2 linked regions of the Methylococcus capsulatus genome follow. The main gene of each other region encodes a partner of the protein of the gene in region 2 in a complex. Links are inferred from orthologs where the notes say so. Each region holds a gene or a part of one and is shown on either strand. Other genes may lie near its edges. The genes, in order: smc and N4J17_RS00355.

Region 1 (8,946 bases), 1.5 Mb from region 2 along the record:
CCGGCCTCTCCCAACTCACACCGCACGCCAGCAGTTGCGCGATCACCTCCCGGTTGTGGGGTTGAGCAAAAAACAGCCGGATATGGCCGCTCACCACCGGGCCTACATCGGCGACCGCCAGAAGCTCTTCTTCCGTGGCCTCCATCAACGCCTCGAGGGAACCGAAATGCTCCGCAAGCGCCTTGGCCGTCACCTCACCGACATCGCGGATGCCGAGCGCATAAAGGAAACGCGCCAGCGTGGTGCGCTTGCTGCGCTCCAGCGCAGCCAGCAGATTGGCCGCGGATTTCTCCCCCATCCGGTCCAGCCCCGCAAGCTGGTCCAGGTTCAGGCGGTAAAGATCCGCCACTGTTGCGATCAGCTTTCTGTCCACCAGCTGGTCCACCAGTTTGTCGCCCAGACCTTCGATATCCATCGCCCGCCGGGAAGCGAAATGCTTGATCGACTCCTTGTGCTGGGCGGGACAGTACAAGCCGCCGCTGCAACGGGCCAACGCCTCGCCCGGCTCCGTTTCCACAGCGGAACCACATTCGGGACAGACTTCCGGCATCCGAAATGGCTCCGTCCCCGGCACCCGCAGCTCCGGAACAACCCGGACGATTTCCGGAATGACGTCGCCGGCGCGCCTGACGATCACGGTGTCCCCCGGCCTCACATCCTTCCTGCGGATCTCGTCGGCGTTGTGCAGCGTCGCATTGGTGATGGTGACCCCCCCGACAAACACCGGTTCCAGCCTTGCCACCGGAGTCAGCACGCCAGTACGCCCGACCTGCACGTCGATGCCCAAGACCCGCGTTCTCGCCTCCTCGGCGGGAAATTTGTGGGCGATGGCCCAGCGGGGGGCACGCGAGACGAATCCCAGCGCCGCCTGGAATTTCAAGTCGTCAACCTTGTACACGACGCCGTCGATATCGTAAGGGAGGTCGTGGCGACGCTCCCTCAATGAGCGGTAGTACTCGAGGCAGCCGGCCGCTCCCCGAACGACGCGAAACTCCGGAGAAACCGGCAAACCCCAGCGTTGCAGGGATTCGAGGAGTTCATGCTGGGTGGCGGGCAGTTTGTCGTCGGGAAACGCACCGATGCCATAGGCATAAAAGGACAAGGGACGCGACGCCGTGATCCGGGCATCGAGCTGGCGCAGGCTGCCCGCCGCCGCATTGCGCGGATTCACGAATGTTTTCTCTCCGCTGCGGCGGGCGCGCTCGTTGAGAGCGAGGAATCCGCGCTTGGGCATGAACACTTCCCCTCGTGCCTCGAAATGGGCCGGGAAGTCTTCGCCCTTCAGCCGCAGGGGGATCGCCCGGATCGCCCGGACGTTGTGCGTCACATCCTCGCCGACTTCGCCGTCGCCGCGGGTGGCGGCCCTGACCAGAATACCGTCCTGGTAGAGGAGATTGACGGCGAGGCCATCGAGCTTCGGCTCCGCGACGTATTCGAGCATGTCCTGTGACAGCTCCTTGCGCACCCGCCGGTCGAACGCGGCGAGATCCTCCTCGCTGAAAGCGTTCTCCAGCGACAGCATGGGCACTTCGTGGCGGACCTCGGCGAAGGCCTCGACGGGGGGGGCGCCCACCCGTTGAGTGGGCGAATCGGGAGTGACGAGTTCAGGATACTGGGCTTCGATGGCGAGCAGTTCGGCCATCAGACGGTCGTACTCGGCATCCGTGATGAGGGGATCGTCGAGTCGGTAGTAACGAACGTTATGAAACTCGATTTCTTCGCGCAGCTTACGTACTTTTTCGATGACTTCGGCAGGAGCGCTCACGGCTGTTCACACGCATCCGCCAGAATCTCGCGCATTTCGATCACCCGTGACTCGGTGAGCTCCGCCCGGTGTTCGTCCAGCACCCTGCCATCCAGCGCACTCGCCAGCCCCCGACAGGTATCCACGAGGTCATCGAAAACCTCCAGGGGGTCCGGCACCTTGGCCGGCTGGAAAAAGAAGACGACGCCGGGGGTGCGGAAATTCTCCATGTCGTTCACGGGAAAAGTGCCGGGCTCGACCAGACTGGCCACGCTGAACAGAGGCTCGCGATAAGCGCTGTCGTAGCGGTGGAAAATCCCCATTTCGCCGTACACGAGATCAAGATCGATCAGGGCATCGCGCAGGCGCTCGCCGGAGAACCGGCCACCGCCGCCCTTGACGACGCTGAGCTGAATGAGAAACGGCGCTCCCAACGCGCGCGAAGCGCCGGTTGGCGGTTCTTCGTCCGCCTCCCGCGGGAGCTCATTCGCCTTCACGCCTGCCGCTGTTTCGTCGGCGGCCGCTGCCGACTCTCTCGCTGCTCCAACGAAGTCCACTTCCGCCTCCGTGGACGACCAACGCGACTCCCCGGCACCTTCCTCCTTCTCGAAGACGCCGAATTCGCTGGACCGCTCCAGCATATCGAGGATCGTTCGTTTGTAACGGCCCCAGACATAAATCCCGGCAATCACCAGCACGCCTGCGACCAGAATGATGATTCGAACCGTATCTCTATCCATTTCGTCCCTCAAACCGAAGCCAGTTCAACCGCCGCATCGATGTCCACCGCCACGATGCGCGACACGCCGGGTTCCCGCATGGTGACCCCGGCCAGATATTGAGCGATTTCCATTGTGGCTTTGTTATGGGTGATGAAGAGAAATTGTACTTTCTCGGACATTTCTTTCACCAACTGACTGAACCGTCCGACGTTGGCATCGTCCAATGGAGCGTCCACCTCGTCCAGCAGACAGAAAGGAGCGGGGTTCAATTCGAAGATGGAGAACACCAGGGCTGCCGCGGTCAGCGCCTTTTCCCCCCCGGAGAGGAGATGGATCGAGCTGTTGCGCTTGCCGGGCGGCTGGGCCATCACGCTCACACCGGCGATCAGCAGGTTGTTTTCCGTGAGCTCGAGAGCAGCTTTGCCACCGCCGAAAAGCTTGGGGAACATGCGCTGAAAACCGGCATTAATCTTCTCAAAGGTCTCCTTGAACCTGGCCCGGCATTCGCGGTCGATCTTTTCGATGGCCTGCTCCAGCGTCGCCAGCGACTCGGTGAGATCGCGGTTCTGCTCCTCCAGATAGCGCTGGCGCTCCTCCTGCTCCTGATATTCCTGCATCGCTGTGAGATTGACCGGCCCGAGCCTGTCGATCTCGTCCGCCAGGCGGGTGACGGATGCCTGCCAGGCGCTTTCCTCGGCATCTTCCGGCAAACCCGCCACGACTGCCGCCGGCGCCGCTCCGAGTTCTGCAAACTGTTCCTCGATCCCCTGGCGGCGGACTTCGGCGGCCTGCCAGGCCAGCTTGATCTGGCCGATGCCTTCCCGCAAGGCCGCAAGCTCATGTTCCGCGCGCTGCCGTTCACCCAGGACGCGCCGTATGTCCGATTCGAGTTCGCTGAACCGCCGGCGCTGACGCGCCATTTCGGCCTCCAGGACGGCGCGCTCCTCCGTCAGCGCCTCCAGATGCAATCGTTCGTCTGCCAGCGGTGTCAGCGACTCCTCCAGCCGCCGGACGATGGCGGTGAGCCGGTCCGCGGTCTGGCCATGCTGCTGTTCCAACCGTTGCACATGGGAACGGGTCAAGGCTTCGTTCGATTCGAGCATGACTGTCCGGCTGCGGAGCACGCGAACGTCCTCGTGCAGCGCCTTCTCCGCCGCTTCGGCAGCGGCGAATGCCTCCTCCAGCACTTGCCGCTCTTCCATCCGCTGCGCCGCCGTATCCTGCAACCGTAGCGATTCACGCTCGGCCGCCTGCAAAGCCTCCTCGGCCTCGGCTCGCTGCTCAGCCAGTTGCACGCCCTGGTCGGCCAATTCGTCCAGCTCATGGCCGAGCTGAACCAGACGATGACCCCATTGTTCGCTTCTGGCCTCGGCCGCCGCCAACTCCGATCTCGCGCGGGAAAGCCGAGCGGAAAGATCGTCCGCCTTTTTTCTGGTCTCGCGCCATGCCGACTCCAGATCCCGCAGCTCTATCTCGGCCTCCGCGGCCTCCTTTTCCAGACGCCGGCACTGCGCTTCCATCTCTTCGACTCGCCGCCTGCATTCGCGCAGCTCCCGCTCACGGGCGAGGGTCCCGGCATGCCCGGCATCCGGCTTCTGCATCAGCATCCAGCCTTTCCCGATACGGATTCCGTCCGGCGTCACCACGGACTCATGCGGTTGCAGCGAACGCGCCCGCTCCACCGCCTCCGCCGGATCGGACGCGCAATAAATCGCGCCCAGCAGCCCTTCGAGCGCGAGGGGCGCGCGGACTTGGTCCAACAGACGCTGGCCGCCGGACCTTTTGACGCCCTCCCCTGTCCGATATTCGCATAACGCCAGAGACTCCCCCAACTCCTGAGCCAGAAGGTTTGCAGTGTAAGGCGCCAGACTGTCGACACACACCGCTTCGAGGTGCACCCCCAGTACCGTCTCCACGGCATTCTCCCAACCGGGCGCCACTTCGATCTTCTCACCCAGGCGGTCGGCGCCGGAGAGTTGCCATGCTTCGAGCAGTGCCTCCAGGGCGCCGCGGTCGCGCCCCATCGCATGGCGCTGCAGCGTCTCGAGCGAAGCGACCTTCCCCTGCAAGGCATGCAGACCGGCGCGAATCTGGTCCAGATGCTCCCGCACGAAACGCAGCCGTTCGCGCTGTTGCTCCGCCGCTCCTGCCAATGCTTCGGCCGTTCCCAGCATCTCTTCCCGCTCCGCATCGAGGCCGCCCACCTCCGCGCGGAGGGACTGCACGTCGAGACCGGCGAGCGCGTTCTCCAGCTCCGACTGCTGCTGCAACAGACGCTGGCGCCGTCCGCCGAGCAGATGCTCCTGCTCCCGCAGCTGCTGCAACCGCGAACGCAACAAAGCCGCCTGTCCTTCGAGTCTGTGCTGATCGCCGGCCAACGTTTCCCAGCCTTCGCGATGCGCCTTCAACTTCGCTTCCGCGGCTTGGCGAACCGACGCCGCTTCCGCAACCTCCCGCTCCAACGACGCCAGGGTTTCCACGAGTTCGGCCGCCTCTGCTCGCATCGCCTCGAGCCGGTGACAGTCTTGGTCGAGGTCGGATTCGACTTTCCGTAATTCGGCCTCCACCCGCTCCCGTTCCTGAATCAGGTCATCCCTCGACTTCTGGGTATGGCGAATGAACTGGTCCAGGCGGCTGATTTCCGCACCCAGTTCGTAGAATCGCCCCTGTTGGGCATCGAGTTTTTCCTGGGCGACGCCGCGCCGCCGCCCCAGCTCCTCCAGCTGAATCTGGCAGGCATGCTCCTCGCCACTGAGTCGCCGGAACCTTTCCTCCGACGCCTCCAGGTCACACCTGAGCCGATCGAGCTGCCGTTCCAAGGTGCGCCAGCGCAGCCCGAGCAGTTCGAGCTTGAGCCGGCGTTCCTCGTCGCGCAGGGCTATGAATTTCTCCGCTTTCCTGGCCTGACGCTGCAGATGCCCCAACTGCCGCCCGACTTCCTCGCGCAAATCGGCCAGGCGCTCGAGGTTCTCGCGGGTATGGCGCATCCGTTGCTCGGTTTCGTGCCTGCGCTCCTTGTATTTGGAAATGCCGGCCGCCTCTTCGATGATTTCGCGCATTTCCTCCGGCTTCGCCTCGATCAGCCGGGAAATCGTGCCTTGCTCGATGATGGCGTAGCTGCGTGCCCCCAGGCCGGTGCCCAGGAACAGATCGGTGATGTCCTTGCGCCGGCAGCGCGCGCCGTTCAGGAAATAACTCGACTGCCCATCGCGGGCCACTTGGCGCCGGATGGCGATCTGCTGATATTTGGCGAATTCGCCGCCGGCGCGCCCGGAAGAATTGTCGAAGACCAGTTCCACCGATGCCTGACTCGCCGGCTTCCGGGTACTGGAACCGTTGAAGATGACGTCCGTCATAGTTTCGCCGCGCAGATGACGCGCCGAACTTTCCCCCATGACCCAGCGCACCGCATCGATGACATTCGACTTGCCGCAGCCGTTCGGGCCCACCACCCCCACCAGGTTTCCCGGCAAGGGTATGGTCGTCGGATCCACGAAGGACTTGAAACCGGCGATCTTGAGCTTTTCCAGTCGCATGGGGATTCAGGACGCTCGCCTCCGGCAGCGGGGCGGCGAATTGTTCGTGGCAGGGCAAACCGGCTATTATACAGACCAACGCCGGCACCTGCCCGAGTGGGCGGCACCGGATGCACCACAGCAATGCACGAATACCGCCCGATGCCTTCCCGACCCAGCAAAACCCTGGAAACCTTCGACAACCCCCGTCCGGAACACGACTACACGATCCGCATCGAAGTTCCCGAGTTCACCTGCCTGTGCCCCAAGACCGGCCAGCCGGACTTCGCGACGATCCTGCTGGAATACGTGCCGGACCGGCAGTGTGTCGAACTCAAATCGCTCAAACTGTACATTTGGTCGTTCCGGAACGAAGGGGCTTTTCACGAAGCCGTGACCAATGCCATTCTGGACGACCTGGACCGCGCCTTGCGTCCTCGGTTCATGCGCGTCACTGCGAGATTCAACGTGCGCGGTGGAATTTACACCACCGTGGTCGCGGAACGGCGCGCGCCAGGCTGGGAACCGGCGGCCCCGGTTGCCCTGCCCTGAGCGTCATCCCAGTTTTTCGCGCAGGCTTTCGCGCCAGGACTCGGACAGCGCATCCAGTCTCAGCAGCCTCAAAATGACTTCCTGTTGCCTCGGCCCTTTTATCTGGGCCAGCATGGCCTCGCGCACGCTGACACCTCCAGGGGCCACTGCCGTACGCACCAGCCGGTCGCCGACCCGGAGTTCCCCTTCCTCCAGCACCCTCAGGTAGAAGCCCACCCGGCCGGAGACGAGGAAGCGTTTGGGAAAGGTATTATCGCCCACCTTGACGCCGAGCTTGAAACAGGGGACCCGTGGCTGCGTCACCTGGAACCGCACCGGTCCTACCCGGAACTCGTCGCCTATGTGCACTTCGTCATCGCCGCCGCCGGCGAGGGTCAGATTCTCCCCGAAATAACCGTAGGGCAGAGCCTCGATCCCGAGGTCCTTCTGCCAGTAGCCGTAGTTATCGGCGCTGTAGGCGTAAACTGCCTTGTCGGGTCCTCCATGGTTTTCCCGGTCGACCTGTATGTCGCCCTCGATGCCAGCCACTCCGACCCTGACGGGACGATCGACGGGCATCTTGTAAATGCCCGTCCCGACCCGGCGGCCGGCATGTTCGATCTGGCGCTCGCTGCCGATGCTGATCGCTACGATGTTCATGGAGCCGAACTCCGGTCGATGACTTCCCGCACCGGCCCAAAGCTGCGCCGGTGAGAGACACTCACGCCCAAACTGGACAAACGATCGACGTGCAGCCGGGTGGGATAACCCTTGTGCACCCCCAGCGCATAGCCCGGACACAGCCGATCCAGCACCTGCATTTCCCGATCTCTGAAGACCTTGGCGAGAATCGATGCGGCCGCGATCTCGGCCACCGACGCATCCCCACCGATCACGGCCTCGCCTGGACAATCCAAGGGGGGATAACGGTTACCGTCCACCTTGATCCAATCCGGCGAAACGGGCAGAGCGGCAACCGCTCGGCACATGGCCAAATGAGTGGCCCGGAGGATGTTGAGCCGGTCGATTTCGGACACTTCTGCGCGCCCCACTGCCCACGCCAAGGACTCGGAGCGGATGCGGCTAGCCAAAACCCGTCTGCGCTCGGCACTCAGCCGCTTCGAATCAGTGAAGCCGGCGGTGTCCTGGCCGGGAGCGAATATCACTGCCGCCGCGATCACCGGGCCCGCGATACAACCGCGCCCCACCTCGTCGATGCCCGCAATCCGACGCATGCTCCACCTTCATCCCGGCACTCAGCGGATGATACTGCGGCCCTTCGCCCTCAGAAAATCCACCATGCAGGCAACCTCAGGTCCATCCTCGCTCATTTCCTCCAGCAGGCGGATCGCCTCTTCGAGTTTGAAGCCGGTCTTGTAGACGATTTTGTAGGCTTTCTTGATCTGCCTGATCGCCACGGAATCGAAGCCGTTCCGCTCCAGCCCGACCGCATTGATGCCGTGCGGCTTGGTCGGCCGCCCGCCCACCATCACGTAGGGGGGGACGTCGCGGGAAATCACGCTGCCCATGGCTGAGAAGCTGTGCTGTCCTATCCGGCAGAACTGGTGAACCAGGGAGAAGCCGCCGAGGATGGCGTCGTCATCCACCCTCACATGGCCCGCCAGAGAAGCGGCGTTGGCCATGATGACCCGGTTTCCGATCACACAGTCATGGGCCACATGGGTATAGGCCATGAAGAGGTTGTCATCACCGATGCGAGTGACCCCCTTATCCTGCACCGTGCCGCGATGGAGAGTCGCGAACTCGCGTATGACGTTCCGGTCGCCGATTTCCAGCGCGGTCGGTTCACCGCGGTACTTTTTGTCCTGCGGATCCTCGCCGACCGAAGCGAACTGGAAAATACGATTGTCGTTGCCGATCCGGGTAGCGCCCTGAATGACCACATGCGGCCCTATGACCGTACCCGAGCCGATACTGACGCCGCTACCGACGATGGAATAGGCACCGATTTCGACGCCTTCCCCAATCTCCGCCGCCGGATCAACGATCGCCGTCGGGTGGATCAAGAGCCCTGCTCCGCCGCTGCACACATGATCTCGGCGCTGGCCACGAACTCGCCTTCGACATCGGCACGACAGGAGAATGCCCAGATGTTCCGCTTATGGCGCAGATACGTCGCCTCGAGCCGAAGCTGGTCGCCCGGCACGACGGGGCGCTTGAAACGCACTTTGTCGAGCCCGACCAGATAGTAAGTCGCCCCTTTTCCGAGCACATCGGGCGCCGTCTCCGAGGCGAGCAGGCCGGTCGTCTGCGCCAGCGCCTCGATGATCAGCACTCCCGGCATGATGGGCACATGCGGGAAATGCCCCTGAAAGAACGGCTCGTTATAGGTGACATTTTTTATGGCGAGCAGCCGGTTTCCAGGCTCGCACTCCAGCACTCGATCGACCAGAAGAAATGGGTAACGATGAGG
Region 2 (3,824 bases):
GCTGAACCCCGTTGATCAACCTTTCGATGACAGCCCCGCTGACCGTCCCCAGGATGCGGACGGCATACTCGCGCTCGACCGCGCGGGAAGGGTGCATCAGACGATGGGCCAGCTCACCATTGTTGGTCACGAGGATCAGCCCCTGGGTATTCACGTCGAGACGGCCGACCGCGACCCAGCGACCCAGTTCCAGCCGCGGCAATTGCGAGAAGATCACCGGACGGCCTTCCGGATCGCGCCGGCTGACCAGTTCACCCACCGGCTTGTGGTACAGCAGCACCCGGGTGAGAGCCTGCAGGCGCTTTTCGAGGTTGATCAGACGGCCGTTCAGCATGACCTGGTCACCCTTGCGGTAGCGGTCACCGAGATGGGCCGGTCGGCGGTTGAGGAAGACCTTGCCGTCACGGATCCAGCCTTCGATCTCCCGCCGGGAGCCGAAACCGGCATGCGCCAGTGCCTTCTGGATACGCTCGCCTTCGCCGGCCCCGGCCGGCTCAGGCTGCGGCACCGGGCGGTTCCTCGGGCGGATGGGTTGGGTCGGTTTGCGCGGCGGCAAAGACATCGGCTGACTCCGGTGATGCGGCGAATTCCGGCAGCGCCGGCAAATCCGCCAGGGATTCGAGATTGAAATAATCGAGGAACTGGGGCGTGGTGGCAAACAGCGCCGGGCGGCCAGGAACGTCGCGATGACCGACCACGGTCACCCATTCCCGCTCGGTGAGCGTCCGGATGATACCGGAACCGACCGCGACGCCACGAATCTCTTCGATCTGACCACGTGTCACCGGCTGCCGGTAGGCGATGATCGCCAGCGTCTCCAGCAGGGCGCGGGAGTAGCGGCCCGGCCGTTCCTCGAACAGCCTGGAGATCCATGGCGCGTAGGCGACGCGTACCTGAAACCGATAGCCGCTCGCCACCTTGCGAAGCTCCAGCGGCCGCTCCGAGTATTCTTCCGCCAGGGACTCCAGCGCCTGCCTGATTTCTTCGGCGTCAGGACGCTCGTCATCGCCGAACAAGGCTTCCAGCTCGGCGACGGAAAGCGGCCTGTGCGCCGCGAACAGCGCCGCCTCGATGATCGCCTTGAGATCCACGTCAGTCACCTCCAGCGACGGCCAGAGCCCGCACCCGCACCGCGCCGAGGGGCTCGTCCTGGATGATTTCGATCAACCGTTCCTTGCTCAGCTCCAGCACGGCCAGCAGCGACACCACCGCGCCGGGACGCCCCTCGTGCGAGGGGAACAAGGTTTCGAAAGCCAGCGTCGCATTGCCCGCCAGACGCTCGAGGATCATGCTCATGCGTTCGCGCACCGACAGTGCTTCCCGGCGAATGTGATGATGGCGGGTGTGGTTCAGGCGCTTGAGGACGTCCTGGAATGCCGACAGGAGATCGTTCATGGCGATGCTCGGATAGACCTTCGGCACCGGAATGTCGTCGCTCCCCGCCCCGGCTTCGAACAGGTCGCGCTCCAGCCGAGGAAGCCGGTCCAGCCGTTCCGCCGCGGCCTTAAAACGCTCATATTCCTGCAGGCGCCGCACGAGTTCGGCGCGCGGATCCTCTTCCTCGGCTTCCGTCTCCTTCGGCCGGGGCAGCAGCACCCTGGACTTGATCTCGGCCAGGATCGCAGCCATCAACAGGTACTCCGCCGCCAGTTCTATTCGCAGGCTGTCCATCATCTCGATGTAACCGATGTACTGGCGGGAGATCTCGGCGATCGGGATGTCGAGGATGTCTAAATTCTGCTTGCGGATCAGATACAGCAGCAGATCGAGTGGACCTTCGAAGGTTTCGAGAAAGATTTCCAGCGCATCCGGCGGAATGTACAGATCCTCCGGCAGCTGGCTAACCGGCGCACCCTTGACCAGTGCGACCGGCTCCAAAGCTTCCGCAGCGGGCGCCGTCCCGGTCATGCGCCTCCGGCCAGACCGACAACGGTGTAGATCAGATGCTGGACCAGCAGCAGCGGCCCCACCATGATTCGCCCGAGTATGTCCGTATAGATCAGGATCAGCAGGATCCAGAAGCCGTAGGGCTCGATCCGGCCATATTGGATCGCCGCCCGCAGCGGCAAGAGGGTGGAGACGACCCGGCTGCCGTCCAGCGGCGGAATAGGCAACAGATTCAGCACCATCAGCACACTGTTGATGGTAACCCCGGCCTTCCCCATCAAGCCGAGGGGCAGCGCCACATAATCCAGACTTTCTGGCAGCTCGGTGGCCAGCCGCAACAGGATCGCCCACCCCAGGGCCATCACCAGGTTGGCGCCGGGTCCGGCGACCGCCACCAACGCCATATCACGGCGCGGATGGCGCAGCCGCCCCCAGTCCACCGGCACCGGCTTGGCCCAACCGAAGATGAAGCCGCCGAAGGCCAGCAACAAACCTGGTACCAGGAGGGTGCCGACCGGATCGATGTGTCGCAGTGGGTTCAGCGAAAGCCGGCCAAGACTCTTGGCGGTGTTGTCGCCCAGCCTGCTGGCGGCCCAGCCATGCGCCACCTCATGGAGGGTGATCGCGAACAACACCGGCAACAGCCAGACACTGAAACGCTGAACCAAAGTAAGATCATCCATCGTGTGATCAGACCCGAAAGTGAAGAAGGGATGAGAAGTCTAGGTGCGCAGGAAGCCGATGCTGCCCCGGCCCTGGCGAACGATGACCGGGAGCTCGCCGGTCAGATCGACGATCGTGGTCTCCGCGAAGGGTACGACTCCCGCAGCGAGGATCAGTTCTACCCGCGATCCCACCCGCTCGCGGATGTCCTCGGGATCGGCGAGTCCTTCGGTCTCCCCGGGCAGGATCAGGGTCGAACTGAACAAGGGCTCGCCCAGTTCGGCCACCAGCAGTTGCGAAACCGCATTGTCGGGCAAGCGAATCCCAATGGTCTTGCGCTTGGGATGCTGGAGGCGACGCGGCACCTCGCGCGTGGCCTGCAGCAGAAAAGTGTAGGGCCCTGGTGTCAAAGTCTTGATCAGACGGAAAGCCTCGTTGTTGATCCGGGCGAAAGCCGATACCTGGGAAAGATCGTGGCAGATCAGCGTGAAGTTGTGTTCCGCATCCAGCTGGCGGATGGTGCGGATACGCTCCAGAGCGTCCTTGCGGTCCATCTGGCAGCCGAAGGCATAGGACGAATCGGTCGGATAGACGATCAGCCCCCCCTGGCGGACGATCTCCGCAGCCTGGCGGATCAGGCGCTGCTGCGGCGTGTGGGGATGCACCTCGAAATATTGTGCCATGCGGTTAGTGTACTACAGGAGCCGCGTCAGCCGATACGCGGCTTCCCGGTTCAAGGCTTCGGCTTTCTGGCGACATCGTCGCGGAGGTAAACCGGCAACGCCTGCTCCGCCGGTACGCATCCTCCCAGTGCATGGGTCCTGGCACCCAGGCGGACGACCGCCGCGGCACGGGGAAACCGCCCGCTCAAGACCGAGGCCAGGCGTCCGCCGGCCAGGCTGCTCAGGTCGGACTGGTAGGTGGCCCAGCCGCTGCCGATCGCGATGCCGGCAGCCCCCGGCGAAAAATCCGCTTGGCCCGGTGCCAGGACACGCTCCTGCCCCAACAATACGGGATAGCCTTCCGCGTCCCGGCGGTACACGGCGAAATAGACCTCGGCCATGCGCGCGTCGATGCACGGAAAAGCGTATTCGCAGCCCGTCTCGGTGATCGCCTCGTCCGCCAGGGCGGCCAGGGTGGAGACCGGAGCCACCGGGAGATCCAGCGCGAAGGCAATGCCTTGCGCCACGCCGGCGGCGATGCGGACGCCCGTGAACGAACCCGGCCCGCGCCCGAAAGCCACGGCATCCACCCCCCCGAGCGCGATGCCGGCT

What was found.
Region 1: the proteins of N4J17_RS00355 (region 2) and smc are in contact, whole or in part, in a crystal structure (PDB 3ZGX), measured with the Bacillus subtilis proteins. The link is inferred for Methylococcus capsulatus from one-to-one orthologs.

What each region holds. Positions count from the first base shown.
Region 1 is NZ_CP104311.1:1,560,075-1,569,020, reverse strand. Bases 2,293-6,370 are described here. They hold smc (chromosome segregation protein SMC), read right to left. Parts: upstream 6,003-6,370; coding sequence 2,493-6,002; downstream 2,293-2,492. Other genes in these bases: queF (preQ(1) synthase), read left to right, coding at 6,144-6,370; N4J17_RS07710 (cell division protein ZipA C-terminal FtsZ-binding domain-containing protein), read right to left, coding at 2,293-2,484. In the rest of the region: NAD-dependent DNA ligase LigA, read right to left, coding at 1-1,765; more of N4J17_RS07710, read right to left, coding at 1,762-2,292; more of queF, read left to right, coding at 6,371-6,533; N4J17_RS07695 (MOSC domain-containing protein), read right to left, coding at 6,537-7,172; N4J17_RS07690 (ribonuclease HII), read right to left, coding at 7,169-7,747; lpxA (acyl-ACP--UDP-N-acetylglucosamine O-acyltransferase), read right to left, coding at 7,769-8,539; 3-hydroxyacyl-ACP dehydratase FabZ, read right to left, coding at 8,536-8,946. UniProt on the Bacillus subtilis protein: Required for chromosome condensation and partitioning.
Region 2 is NZ_CP104311.1:68,548-72,371, forward strand. The notes cover bases 1-2,902. They hold N4J17_RS00355 (segregation and condensation protein A), read right to left. Parts: upstream 1,909-2,902; coding sequence 1,093-1,908; downstream 1-1,092. Other genes in these bases: rluB (23S rRNA pseudouridine(2605) synthase RluB), read right to left, coding at 1-508; scpB (SMC-Scp complex subunit ScpB), read right to left, coding at 495-1,091; N4J17_RS00360 (site-2 protease family protein), read right to left, coding at 1,905-2,570; N4J17_RS00365 (L-threonylcarbamoyladenylate synthase), read right to left, coding at 2,610-2,902. Outside these bases: more of N4J17_RS00365, read right to left, coding at 2,903-3,233; tRNA (adenosine(37)-N6)-threonylcarbamoyltransferase complex dimerization subunit type 1 TsaB, read right to left, coding at 3,284-3,824. UniProt on the Bacillus subtilis protein: Participates in chromosomal partition during cell division. May act via the formation of a condensin-like complex containing Smc and ScpB that pull DNA away from mid-cell into both cell halves.